DNA from 3 places in the Paenibacillus sp. GYB003 genome. Region 2 is predicted to be linked to each of the others. Evidence: riboswitches for the same ligand, from Rfam matches in the RefSeq annotation. Region 2 holds a riboswitch; each other region holds the start of a gene.
The links. A riboswitch is a leader RNA that binds a small molecule or an ion and turns the genes downstream of it on or off. The one in region 2 is predicted to bind cyclic di-AMP.
Positions count from the first base shown of each region.

Region 1: another riboswitch for cyclic di-AMP. It lies ahead of PV407_RS25710 (ubiquitin-like domain-containing protein); the one in region 2 lies ahead of PV407_RS28335 (TrkH family potassium uptake protein).
Region 3: another riboswitch for cyclic di-AMP. It lies ahead of PV407_RS06885 (CAP domain-containing protein); the one in region 2 lies ahead of PV407_RS28335 (TrkH family potassium uptake protein).

Region 1 covers NZ_JARBDC010000081.1:12,252-16,525, reverse strand. Annotated here, with positions in the region: gene rsmA (16S rRNA (adenine(1518)-N(6)/adenine(1519)-N(6))-dimethyltransferase RsmA) at 1-282, opposite strand, end outside; gene rnmV (ribonuclease M5) at 260-847, opposite strand; gene PV407_RS25710 (ubiquitin-like domain-containing protein) at 980-2,119, opposite strand; cyclic di-AMP (ydaO/yuaA leader) riboswitch at 2,396-2,554, opposite strand; gene PV407_RS25705 (ABC transporter ATP-binding protein) at 2,831-3,577, shown strand; gene PV407_RS25700 (ABC transporter permease) at 3,574-4,274, shown strand, end outside.
Region 2 covers NZ_JARBDC010000088.1:176,890-181,163, reverse strand. Annotated here, with positions in the region: gene PV407_RS28340 (CPBP family intramembrane glutamic endopeptidase) at 1-961, opposite strand, end outside; cyclic di-AMP (ydaO/yuaA leader) riboswitch at 1,239-1,388, shown strand; gene PV407_RS28335 (TrkH family potassium uptake protein) at 1,504-2,853, shown strand; gene PV407_RS28330 (potassium channel family protein) at 2,868-3,536, shown strand; gene PV407_RS28325 (cation:proton antiporter) at 3,561-4,274, shown strand, end outside.
Region 3 covers NZ_JARBDC010000011.1:88,990-93,263, reverse strand. Annotated here, with positions in the region: gene PV407_RS06900 (MarR family winged helix-turn-helix transcriptional regulator) at 1-332, shown strand, start outside; gene PV407_RS06895 (anthrone oxygenase family protein) at 417-902, shown strand; gene PV407_RS06890 (LuxR C-terminal-related transcriptional regulator) at 1,648-2,043, opposite strand; cyclic di-AMP (ydaO/yuaA leader) riboswitch at 2,921-3,056, shown strand; gene PV407_RS06885 (CAP domain-containing protein) at 3,064-3,846, shown strand.

The DNA of each region.
Region 1 (4,274 bases), on a different contig from region 2:
CAGCGTCTCCTCGAGAATCGGCAGCAGCCGGCCGTCGATTTCGACGGCCACGACCTTGCCCGCCGCCTTGGCGAGCTGCTGCGTAAGCGCGCCGATGCCCGGGCCGATCTCGAGCACCCCTTTGGCGGAATCGAGCCCGGCGCTCGCGGCGATTTTGTGCAAAATGTTCGCATCGGTCAAAAAGTTTTGTCCGAGACTTTTTTTCAGCGTAAAGCCGTGCTTCCGGATCACTTCCTTCGTCCGGTTCGGGCTGGCTACGTCAGCCGCCTGACGGTCGTTCATCGCGCGTTCCCCCTTCCGGCGCGGCGGACATTCGCCTGTACGCCTCGGCGAATTCCTCTCGCCCGATGCGAAACATCCGGCACCGTTTGTAAAATTGCTTGCCGTTGCAGTAGCCGATGCCGAGCAGCTTGCCCATTTCGAGCCGGCGCGCGGCCGCCTGCGGATGAACGAGCAGGCCGGCATCCATCAAGTCCTCCATCGTAATGCCGGCGCCGTCCGCCTCGTCCGGCCGCATCTCCGTGCGCACATGCTGCAGCGCCCGGACGATCGCCTCCTTCGAGGCGTTTTCCACGCCGATATCTTTCTTCCTCGTCGCTTCCTCCTGCGTAATGAATGCATGCTTGCAGCCGGGCACCCGGGCCGAGACGATTTTGCGTATCCGCTCGCCGGCATGATCCGGATCGGTAAAGATGATGACCCCTCGGCGCTGCTGCGCCATGGCGATGCGCGCGATGACGTCCTCGCCGATCGCCGAGCCGCCGGTTTCGATCGTTTCGGCGTCGACCGCCCGGCGCACGGCAACCGTGTCGTCCCGCCCTTCGACGACGATGATTTCTCGAATCATAACAGTCGGATTTCCTTTCATACGAACAAAAAGAAGAGGGCTCGCCTCTTCTTCGTTACGTGCAAGTTTATTTACAATATACCCGAGTCCGGCCCGCGTAATCAAATCATTTTTGCACGGCAAACCGGCGGTTCAATTCGCGGTCGGCTTTTCCTTGCCGATCACGTATACTTTGTAGCCCCGCTTCATGCCGAACCGTTTGGCGTAATCGGGGTTTTCGAAATAAACGTCGATAATATTGCCTTTCACGGCGCTGCCGGTATCCTCCGCACGGCGGAGTCCGATCCCTTCGATGTAGACCCACCAGCCGATCGGAATCACCTTCGGATCGACGGCGATCGTGCGGCCTTCGCTCACCTTCGTGCCCGAAGCCGTAATTCCGTATTGCGGATGATCGCTCGTTTTGCCCGTGGACTTCGGGTCGATGGAATAAGCCGTCAACGTGACGTTGTTCAAAATTTGCTTATAGGCGAACTTGACGTCGCCCTTCGTCACCTCGTCGATGTTCGGAGAAGCGGCCGACAAGACGACGACCGGATTTTTCGTGCCGAGCGCGACGATCTGGTTAACGCTTTCTTGCGCGACTTTCGTATCGACGACGTTTTCGGCGACCAGCTGGCCGTCCTCGAATACTTTCTCGACCGTTTTCTCGAGAACGCCTTCCTTGCCTTCCGTCACGACCTGCTCTTTGCCCTTGAGCAAATTCGGGTCGTTCTTTTTCACCGTATCGAACGGAATCGGCTCGGTTTGCTCCTCGATCAGCTTCTGTACCCGCACGATCTGGATCGGGGTATTGAACGTGATCGGTTCCTCCTTGGCCGGGGTCAGCTTATCCAGCTCGCCGAGCTCCACTTGAAGCTCCTCGAGCGCTCCCTCGACCGTCTTCGCCACCGTATAGCGCGTTTCCGTCTTGCCGTCGGCCGTCAGCTGAACGGGGACGGCCCGCTCGATGACGAACTTGTCGCCGTGCTTCAGCTTCGCGTCCATGGCGGCCGATACTTTGTCGTACTCGCCCACCGCGATTTGCTGCTCGGCGAGAAAAGCGGACAGCGTCGACTGTCTCGTCTTGAACTGCTTCGTTTCCCCTCCGACGACAAGCTCCACTTGCTTGATAGATATTCCGTACAAAAGCAGTGCAAACATGACTGCCATCACGATCGAAAACAAAGCGCTAAGTAGGATCGGGCGCAAGTTTTCATGCTTCCATCGCATTGCGAAAGACATGCTGGATGATCGTTTTACATGGGTTTCTTCGGTAGGAATAACGCCCACTTCTGCGGTCCTCCTTCATCAGTTCTCGCCGCCATAATGTTACGCATGACTGGAATTGACGCGATCTGGATTCAATTTGGATGATTCGCTTCGCCATCGGTCGGATTGCATGTCGGAGCTGAATGGATGCCGACTTCTGCCAGATTAGTCCGCTTAGGAATATTTTCGATTATCGAACAAAGACCGAAAATAAAAGCCGCGGATGAAGAGGACTCTTCTCGCGGCAGTTAAACAATGCTTATCCCGGTACGGGGCTGCATCTATGCCCGACAATCGTGCCTCTCTCTTCACGCTTACGAGGTTAGCTGACGGGTTCGGACGCGAGAGTCGCCCTATTCAAGCGTTGGAGCCGATCCATATGCCCTCTGCTTGAAATTCACCCCATGAACCTTTGGTTCCCCCGTTTCCCTTACGGAAACTCAGCGATAGGAAGTCGATGGCGGTATTTGGTTTCGAATCATTATGATCGTTATATTAAAGCCTTATGAAAAACCTGTAAAGAGGATGAAAAGCCGGTTTTTTCGCGAAAAAGCGAAAAATGTGTGATATTTCACTTTTTTTGTGAAACAAATCGCTGTTTTTCTTCGTCAGAACCTTTTATGGCTTCGTCTAACGGCCTCTTTTCGCTTCGTCCTCCTCCGGCGGATGCGGATTTTCGGTCAAAAATGGTATGATGGAGAGGAAAGACCGCTTCCGAAACGGAGGTAAAAAATGGATTATACGCTAGAGGTTTCAAATTTGTCCGGGGGCTACATCTGGAACCGCCCGGTCATCCGCGAGCTCGATTTCTCGATAGCGCCGGGCGAAATGGTCGGCCTGATCGGGCTGAACGGAGCCGGCAAAAGCACGACCATCAAGCATATTCTCGGGCTGCTCGCCCCGCAGGAAGGCTTCGTCCGCGTCATGGGGCTGCGGGCGGCCGACGACGCCACCCGCTATCGCGGCTCGTTCGCATATGTGCCCGAGGCGCCGGAGCTGTACGAGGAGCTGACGATTCGCGAGCATTTGCGCATGAGCGCGATGGCCTACGGGCTGGCGGACGACCGGTTCGAGAGCCGCGCCGCGCGGCTTGCCGAGCAATTCGACATGACCGCCAAGCTTGACGCGTTTCCCCAAACTTTGTCGAAAGGGATGCGGCAGAAAGTCATGATCATGAACGCCTTTCTTGTCGAACCCCCGCTCTATGTCATCGACGAGCCGTTTCTCGGCCTCGACCCGCTCGGCATCCGGTCGCTTCTCGATCTGATGGTGGAGCGCAAAAACAAAGGCGCTTCGTTTCTGATCAGCTCGCACATCTTATCCACGCTGGAGACGTATTGCGACCGGTATGTCGTGCTGCACCGGGGTCGAATCGCGGCGAAAGGAACGCTGGGCGAGCTGCGCGAATTCGCCGGCGCCGGCGGGGAAGCGACGCTGGACGAGCTGTTCTACGCGATTGTGAAAGGCGGCGCCTCATGAATCCGGCGAAACGGCTGTGGAAAGACCGTCTTGCCGCGCATACGAGGCTCGTGGCGCGCTATACGTTTTATGCGGGGCAAAGCGGATTTTTTTTGTTTCTGTTCGTCGCATTCATCGTCTCCTCCTATTTGTACGGCCGGACGCTGGAACGTATTCCGGACGATTTTCCATACGCCGTCGTCCTTGCGTGCTGGCTCGCTCCCTTCATGGCCGTCAGCCCGATCCGCACGCTGCTGAAGGAGGCGGATCTCGTCTTCCTGCTGCCGATGGAAGCGCGGATGGGGGCTTATTTCCGTGGCGCGCTGCTGTACAGCTTCGTGACGCAAGGCTTCGCCGCCGTGTTCGCCGTCTCGGCCGGAATGCCGCTGTACCGGCACGGATCCGGGAGCGAAGCGCTGCCCTACGTCGCGCTCGTCTTGTTCGCGCTGGCGCTGAAATTCGCGAACCTGCTCGGCGGTTGGACGGAAAGCTCGTTCGTCCGGGCCGGAAACCGCGCCTCGTTCCGGGCCGCGCGCTGGCTGGCCGACTTTATCGTCCTTTATTCGCTGTACCGGTACGGCTTCGTCGCCGGCGGCATCGCCTTCGTCGCCGCCTTCGCCTTGATGGGGGGGTGGTCGCTGCGGTCGCGAAAGCTGCCCGTCAACTGGCCGTATTTGCGGTTGAAGGAAGCCAGTCATCGCACGACGCTGCTGCTGTT
Region 2 (4,274 bases):
CGAGCGAAACGTAGCCGATCAGCCCCATCAAGGTGACGACGACGTTCATGACGATTACCATGCCGGGCGCGGCGTCGACGGACAAAAACGGATCGGCTCCGGGCGACGACAACGTTTTGAAGGCGGGCGCCATATTGGAATTGTTCGTCCAGTACAGGACGAGAAACGTAAACGTCAGCCACAAGCCGCGGACGAAGGCGATCCGTTTCCGGTGGACGATCATGAGAACGATCGCCGCGAGGCCCATCGCCGCCGAAATGATCAGGTTCCACGACGTCATGGACGCCGCGGCGCGATCCTGCCGCTCGACCCAGGCGATATGGCTGTCCGGCGCGCGCAGCTCCGTCCGGTACGCGGTCACCTCGCCGCCGCGAATTTCGACGACCTGCCGCAGCTTCGCCTCCCCGAGCTTCGCGCTCCGATGCTCGAACGCGAACTGATAAGGCTGAGTCTTGTTCGGCAGCAGCATCTCGTACGACTCCAGCGGCTTGCCCGCCTGACGCATATACGATTCGGCGATGCGGCGACCTTCGCGCACGGAAGGCGCCGCGCCGTCGCTGCGTTTTTGCCAGCCGATCACTTCGCCGCTCTTCAGGTCGACGTCGACCAAAAAGCCGGTTTTCCCGCCGCCTCCGAGCTCGACCCGGTAATAGTCGATCGGCACGAGCTTCTCGAACTCCGCTTTATACGGCTTGACCAGCCGCTCCTTCTGCACGTAGCCGCTCAGCAGCTGATCGGATTCGTACATGACGAGCGTCGCCTGCACGGACCCGCCGTTTAGGCCGGCTATGTAGGCTTCGGCCGCCGCCGCGGCCGCCTGCTTCGAGAGGGCGGGGCGCGTTTCGGCGATGACCGCGGATTCGTCCTTCCCCGCGATCGACGGCCACCAGTTCGTAACGACGAACAGGATGATGCCGACGATCGCCCACGTTCCGAGCCGGGTAATAGGGTGCTGCCGCATGCGTGACCTCCCCGCGAATAAGGTTCCGTATCGTATCCCCGCAAGCGCCTTCGATCGAAGCGAACCTCGAAGGCCCGAATTTTGGGGCGTTCTCCTTAACGTAACACACTTTATTTCGAAATGCCACTTAAACGGAAGCAAGGAAGGTGCCGACCGCGAAAACGGTCCGACACGCTCCGGAATTTGACTTCATTCGCGTTTTCAACGGTTTTTTCATGAAATTGCGGCTTTGTACTATTGCCGCCGCAGGATTATAATCACTTCGTCAGACCTTATCAACCATAACGAGCCGAATTTCTTTGCGAAAACGGGGGAACCATGTATTTTGGGGTGAATTTCGCATAAGCCGCTCCGGCGGCCGTCGCGAATAGGGTGCCTAACAACCCGAATCCGTCAGCTAACCTCGTAGGCTCCAGTCAGGAAACCAATCCGCGAAAACGGCACCTGGTCTTCCAGTGCCTTTTTTTGTTGTTCCCAAAAAGGCGGTTTTCTCCCTGGACCCGCACCGATTCGAGCTCGTTCAACCGCCGGAGGTGACCCCTTTGAAAAGCAACCGAACCAGAACGGTATTCGAACGGCTTACGCCGCCGCAAATTCTCGTTATCGGCTTCGCGGCGATCATTGTGCTCGGAGGCGTGCTGCTGTCGCTTCCGGTGTCGACTTCGAACGGCCAAGGCTTGCCGTTCGTCGACGCGCTGTTTACGGCCACGTCCGCGACCTGCGTAACGGGGCTTGTCGTCGTCGATACGGGCACTTATTTTTCCGTATTCGGGCAAATCGTCATCATGGCGCTCATCCAGGTCGGCGGACTCGGCTTCATGACGATGTCGACGCTGATCGCGCTCGTGCTGCGCAAACGCATTTCGCTGCGGGAACGGCTCATTTTGCAGGAAGCGCTCAATCAAGGATCGATGGAAGGGATCGTCCGGCTCATCCGCAAAGTGCTCGTCTACTCGCTGACGATCGAGCTCGTCGCGGCGCTGCTGCTGGCGATCCGCTGGTCGCTTGATTTTCCGGTCGGCGAAGCCGTATACCGCGGCTTGTTCCATGCGGTTTCGATGTTCAACAACGCCGGCTTCGACTTGTCCGGCGAATTTCGCAGCCTGATGCCGTACGCCGACGATGTATTGGTCAACGTCGTCGCGATGTCGCTGATCGTGCTGGGCGGGATCGGCTTCATCGTCATGTCCGACGCGATGGATTTCAGGAAGAAACGAAAGCTGTCGCTCCATTCGAAGGTCGTGCTCAGCATGACCGGCTTTCTGATCGTGTTCGGCGCCATCGTCATTTTCCTGTTCGAATATACGAATCCGCGCACGCTCGGCTCGTTGAACGGAACCGGCAAAGTGCTCGCCGCGTTTTTCCAATCGGTGACGCCGCGGACGGCGGGGGCGAATACCGTCGATATCGCCGGACTGCGGCAGGCGACGCAATTTTTCATCATCATCCTGATGTTTATCGGCGCATCTCCCGGCTCGACGGGCGGCGGGATCAAGACGACGACGTTTACGACGCTGATCGGGGCGATGGTCGCGATGATTCGCGGCAAGGAAGACATCGTGCTGTTTCATAACCGTCTTGCGAAAGACCGCATCTATAAAGCGATTACGCTTACGCTGTTCGCCATCTTTTTGGTCATCTTCGTGGCGATGCTGCTGTCCACGACGGAGGATCATCCCTTTTTGATGATCTTGTTCGAGACGACGTCGGCTTTCGGCACGGTCGGCCTGTCGATGGGACTGACGCCCGATTTGACGACCTTCGGCAAAATCATGATCATGCTTACGATGTTCGCGGGAAGGCTGGGGCCGGTAACGCTCGCCTACGCGCTGCAGCCGAAGCCGGATAAAGAGCTGTACAGACATCCGGAAGGCAAAATCATTATCGGATAGGAGCTGCGAATGCGATGAAAATGAAACAGTTTGCCGTCATCGGCTTGGGCCGGTTCGGCGCCAGTCTGGCGAGGGAGCTTGTCAATCAGGGTCTCGAGGTGCTCGGCATCGACCGCGACGAGGAAGCGGTGGACGAAATGGCCGATATTTTGACGCACGCGATCGTCGCCGATTCGACGGAGGAGGAGACGCTGCGCTCGATCGGCATCCGCAATTTCGACTGCGCGATCGTATCGATCGGCGACGACATCCAGGCGAGCATCATGACCGCCATTTTGCTCAAGGATCTCGGGGTGAAAACGGTCGTGGCGAAAGCGCTGACGGAGCTGCACGGCAAAGTGCTGGAACGGCTCGGCGTAGACCGGGTCATTTATCCCGAACGCGATATGGGCATCCGCGTGGCGCACCAGCTGGCCAATCCGAATTTGCTCGACTATATCGAGCTGTCGAAAGATTATACGATCGCCGAGCTGTCCGTACCCGGACGATTGAACGGCGTTTCGCTCAAGGAGCTCGATCCGCGGGCGAGATACGGCTGCAGCGTCGTCGCGATCAACAAGAAGAACGGCGTCATTATCGCTCCGGCCGCCACGGACGTCATCAACGAGCGCGACGTGATGGTCATCATCGGGACGAACAAGCAGATCGAATCGTTCGAGGAAGAGCTCGGGGAAGAAGCGTAGCGTCCGGCGAAAGGAGCGCCCGTCATGGAAAACGGCACCGAACTGGTCATCCATCACGTCCTGTTTTTGCTCGTCCTTATCTTCGGCCTCGGCATGGTGTCCGGCAAGCTGGCCTCCGTCCTGAAAATACCCGACGTCGCCCTGTTTCTCGTCGCGGGGATCGTCGTCGGGCAAGGGCTGCATCTCGTTACGGAAACGAGCGGCTCGTTCACGAACCAATTCATCCTGACCGTCGGCTCGGCGCTTATATTGTTCGACGGCGGCCGCAACATTAAGCTGACCGGGCTGAAAAAGGTGTGGGTGACGCTGACGATGCTGAGCGTCCCGGGCGTCCTGATCACGGCGGCGATCGTCGCCGCGGCCTCCCATTATGTGCTCGGCCTGCCGTGGCTGTACGCGCTGCTGCTCGGAGCGATCATCAGCTCGACGGATCCGGCGACGATCATCCCGGTGTTCCGCCAAGTCCGCATCCGGGAAAAGGTGCGCGAGACGGTGGAAAGCGAATCCGCGTTCAACGACGCGACCGGTTCGATTTTGACGTTCTCGGTCATGGCCGTCATTCTCGGCACGGAACGGGTGACGCTCGGGGGCGCGGCGGCGGACTTCGTCGTATCGGCGGCGGGAGGCATTCTGCTCGGACTGGCCGTCGGCTTTTTGCTCACCTATTTGGTGGCGCATTTCCGCCTCGGCATTTTGCGCGATTATACGACGATCGCGATGGTCGTTACGGCGCTCGGC
Region 3 (4,274 bases), on a different contig from region 2:
GATTGTCGCCGACCTACGCGTTTTTGCTTATGGCGGTGTATGAAAAAGAAGGGATTTCCCAGAAGGAGCTGGGCGAAATTCTTCATCTCCAGCCTTCGACGGTAACCCGCCTGATCGAGAAGCTTGCGGGAAAAGGACTGATCTACAGCCGTACGGAAGGGCGGTTGTCGCTGATCTGCACGACGGACAAAGGCAAAGCGCTGGAAGCCGTCATTCACCGCTGCTGGAACAATCTTCGCAGCCGATACGGCGCGATATTGGGGGAACGGGAAGGCGACGAGCTGTCGTTTCGGCTGGATCAAGCGTGCGATCGATTGGAAAACAAGGGGTGAATCGCCCCCGTTTCGGAAAATAGTTGTATGTACAAGCAATATAAAACACGTCCGAACGCTTTGTCGGACCGCGGGAGGTTTCATATGAACGAACGTTTGCTTTTTGTTTTGACTTTCGCATCGGCGCTTGGCTCCGGTCTGATCGCCGGGCTGTTCTTCGCCTTTTCGGCATTCGTCATGACCGCGCTGGGCCGTATTCCGCCGCATCAAGGCATGGCCGCCATGCAATCGATAAACGTTACGATACTGAATTCGTTATTCAGCTTCGTCTTTATCGGTACGGCGCTTGCGAGCGCCGCTTTGGCGATCGTCTCGTATTTCCGATGGGGCGAAGCCGGCACGATTTATTTGCTTGCGGGCAGCTTGCTTTATTTGCTCGTTTTTCTGGTGACGGTCGCTTTCAACGTGCCTTTGAACGATACGCTCGCCGCCGCGAAGCCGGGCAGCGCCGCCGGAGCCGACATATGGGCGCGATACCTGGTCCGTTGGACGGCCTGGAACCATGTTCGGACCGCGGCGTCGATTGCCGCTTTGGCGTCGTTCATCATTGCGCTCCGGCTTCGCGGGTAGAGGACAAACGCGGCTTGCAGGACCGTCTCCGGCACGCTCGCCGTTACCGGACCGAGCAAACCGGACGGAAGAGACGCTTTATTATAGGCGTTCGCCAAGCTGTTGGCGACCCGGATGCGCAGCAGGTTCGAGCCCGGGCGGGCCGCCGCCGAAATATCCGCATACGCGTATGGCTTCCAGAGGCGGACGCCGAGCGGATTGCCGTTTAATTAGACCGACGCCGTCTCCTGCACGTCTCCCAGGTCGAGCCGAATCGTTCGATCGGTATTGCCGAAAAATCGTTTCAGCCGCGCGTAATAGGCGTCGTGCGTCAGCCGGATGAACGCCTCCGTCGCCCGCGGATTGAGCAGATCGGCCGAAGGCGGGGCTCCGGGATTTGACGTCGGCTTGCCCGTACTCGTCGTCCGGCTCCAGGAACGGCTTTCTCAGCCGCTCCAGCACAGTTTCGTTTACAGCGGCCATCGTCCCGAATCCTTCGTAAAACCATCTTTTCGTACCGATTCGGCTGCAGTTCCACGATAGTAAAAACGGCCGCGAAAATGGCGACCCGGACAATGATTGCCGATCCGGACATTGGCGCCGCTCGCGCATGTACCGGGACGAGGACGGTATGGTAGGTTCGGGGCATAGACGAAGGCGGGGGACGCCGCATGGAAATCAAAAGGATGCATCAAGGTCCCTTATTCCGTATACCGGGATTCGATCCGCAAGCACGGCTTCGGCGCGGCTCGACACGCCCAATGCTTTATAGACGGTGCTGATATAATTTTTTCACCGTGCCGACGGACAGATGAAGCAGGTCCGCGATATCGGAATTGGTATGCTCCTGCATCAGCAAGCATATAATCTGCCGCTCCCGCAGCGAGAAAGAAACATCCAATCGCTCCCACGGCAGCCGCTCGTTCCGGCGCATGATTTCGTCCTCGTCCAACCGGCTTTGCTGCTTGTGCAGTCTGGACAATCCTTCGGACAGCCTGGCGGAAATTCGGGCAGGCAGCGTCATTTGGCCCGAGACGACGGACTTGATCGCCCGGATGATGATATCGTCGGTTTCCCAATCTTTGAGCAAAAAGCCGCTCGCCCCTTCCATCATCGCCTGAACGATCAGTTCATCGTCGGGCTGCGAGGTCAGGATTAGCACATGGGTTATCCTGCCGGGCCAATGGAATCGAACGAACGGGAAAACCTCCAGCTAACACGCTTTCCTATAGGCATCGTTTCAAATTTACAGGGAGAAGCTCCAGTTAAAAAGGCGCCAAATCGGCGAAAAGCGCGGCATGGACGAATGTAGCGGGACGTTTTCCAGTTATTTTGCCCAATAACGGGAAAAGACCGAAAATAGCGGGAGCGTTTCCATCTCGTTTCCCGATCCACTGCCGTTTCGGCGTGCAAAAAGGATCGTTCGGATAGAAAGACCAAAGGACCACTGGCAACCGTAACCCGTGTCGGCCGATGCGGCATGGAACGAATCGTAGTTTGCTTAACGGCGGAAAAACCGGTCGTTTGTTCAGGCTAACGAATCCGGACATCGCTATCCGGCCCAAAATGGAAGAAAACGATCCGATTTGCCGGCAATAACGATACTGGAGTTCGTAAACCAATTCACCCCCTCGCTTTTGCCTCCGATAACGATCGCTCGATTCGTTAGCAACATGTCCGAACACCGGTTGCGAGCGGAATGAAGTCGAACATCAGCTATTGGGATCTCGGAGGGAATGGAATCCTGGCGCGGAATGATCGCGTCGCCTTTGATGTCGTGTTGTTGCCGCTAAGCCTCGAAAACGATTCGACCGGCGGTTGGAGCCAAGTTCAGCTTCATACATAAAAGGAACATCCGCCGTATTTCCGGACGGCATTTCTTAATGGAACCAACGGATCGCGGAAGCCGCTAACGGCGCGGGTTTTCGGCGCATTGGAAATCATTGCGCAATGACCGGGCGAGCGGGAGCGTGTTATGATGGAAAAACCGCAGGGAAGACGGCACGCCGCATGGTTTTGCCGTTCTTTTCATGGGGAAAACCAAATTAAGGCCGAAGCTTCTAGCGAAGCGCGGGGAACCCAACGTATCCGGGGTGAAGCCACGGTCCGTGGCCGGGTGGTTGCTCTTTGACCCGAACCCGTCAGCTAACCTCGCAGGCCGTCATAAGGAGAGGATCTTTTCATGCGTTTCAAAAAATCGGTGTTGACCGGCGCTTTGGCGCTCAGCGTTTTGGCGGGCGCAGGCTCGGCTTACGCCGCTCCGTCCCAGCCTTCGAATATCGGCAATGAAGCTCTGAATCCCATATATGCCGGATCCGGTTTTTCGCTGAACGACTGGATTCGCAGCCTTCAGGAACAAGGTTGGAACGTACGGGTAGTATATCCGCAATGGTCTTGGCATATGCCTAACACGGATTACGGATCGGGGAACGGATCCTACAACGGCGGCCAAGGCTCCAATAACGGCGCGGCAACCGGAACGGAAACGGGAGCCGGTACCGGTTCGGATGCCGGACAAGCGGGCAATGCCGGAAACGCCGGAAACGGTGCCGGAAGCGAGCCGGCGGGCAATGCCGGCGAAACGGCGACGACGGCGTCCGCATATGCGGATCAAGTCGTGTCGCTCGTGAACCAAGAACGCGCCAAAGCCGGTCTTTCGCCGCTGGCCAGCGATCCGGCCTTGACGAAAATGGCGTTGGACAAAGCGAAGGACATGTACAACAACAACTACTTCGACCATAATTCGCCGACTTACGGTTCGCCGTTCGACATGATGAAAGCTTACGGCATCAGCTATTCGTATGCCGGCGAAAATATCGCCAAAGGTCAGCGCAATCCGCAGGAAGTGATGAACGCCTGGATGAACAGCGCGGGCCATCGCCAAAACATTTTGAGCCCGAACTTTACGAAGATCGGCGTTGCTTACTATAACGGCGAATGGGTACAAGAATTTATCGCAAACTGATCGGGAAAAACCGGGAGCGTCCGCTTCCGGTTTTTTCATGCAAAAAAAGTCGGACGTTTGGCTGCGTCGGAACTCGGGAAGCAAGCCGTGCGCAGGATGGGACGGTTCCAAGCCTTACGGACATGGCAGCCGTTAGGAAGGTCGATTTCGACGGTTTGGATTTTTTACGGACAGGGGAGCAGCTATTTGACGGAAAATCTCTTTTTGGACCATCATTCGGGGCGAATAAGCGCAACGGCGTCCGTTACCGTTTGAAAAAGGCCGTTTTTTGCGAAATAGCGTCCGTGGCGACCGTTACCTCCGGCTTCGCCCCTCCGAGCGGCGGTCGCGCATTTTGCTCCGGCCCGTGGCCCGACGGAACGGAACGCGAACCGGCAGCGCTTTTTTTCGCGACGGAAAAGACGGCATCTTGGGGAAAACTAGAAACG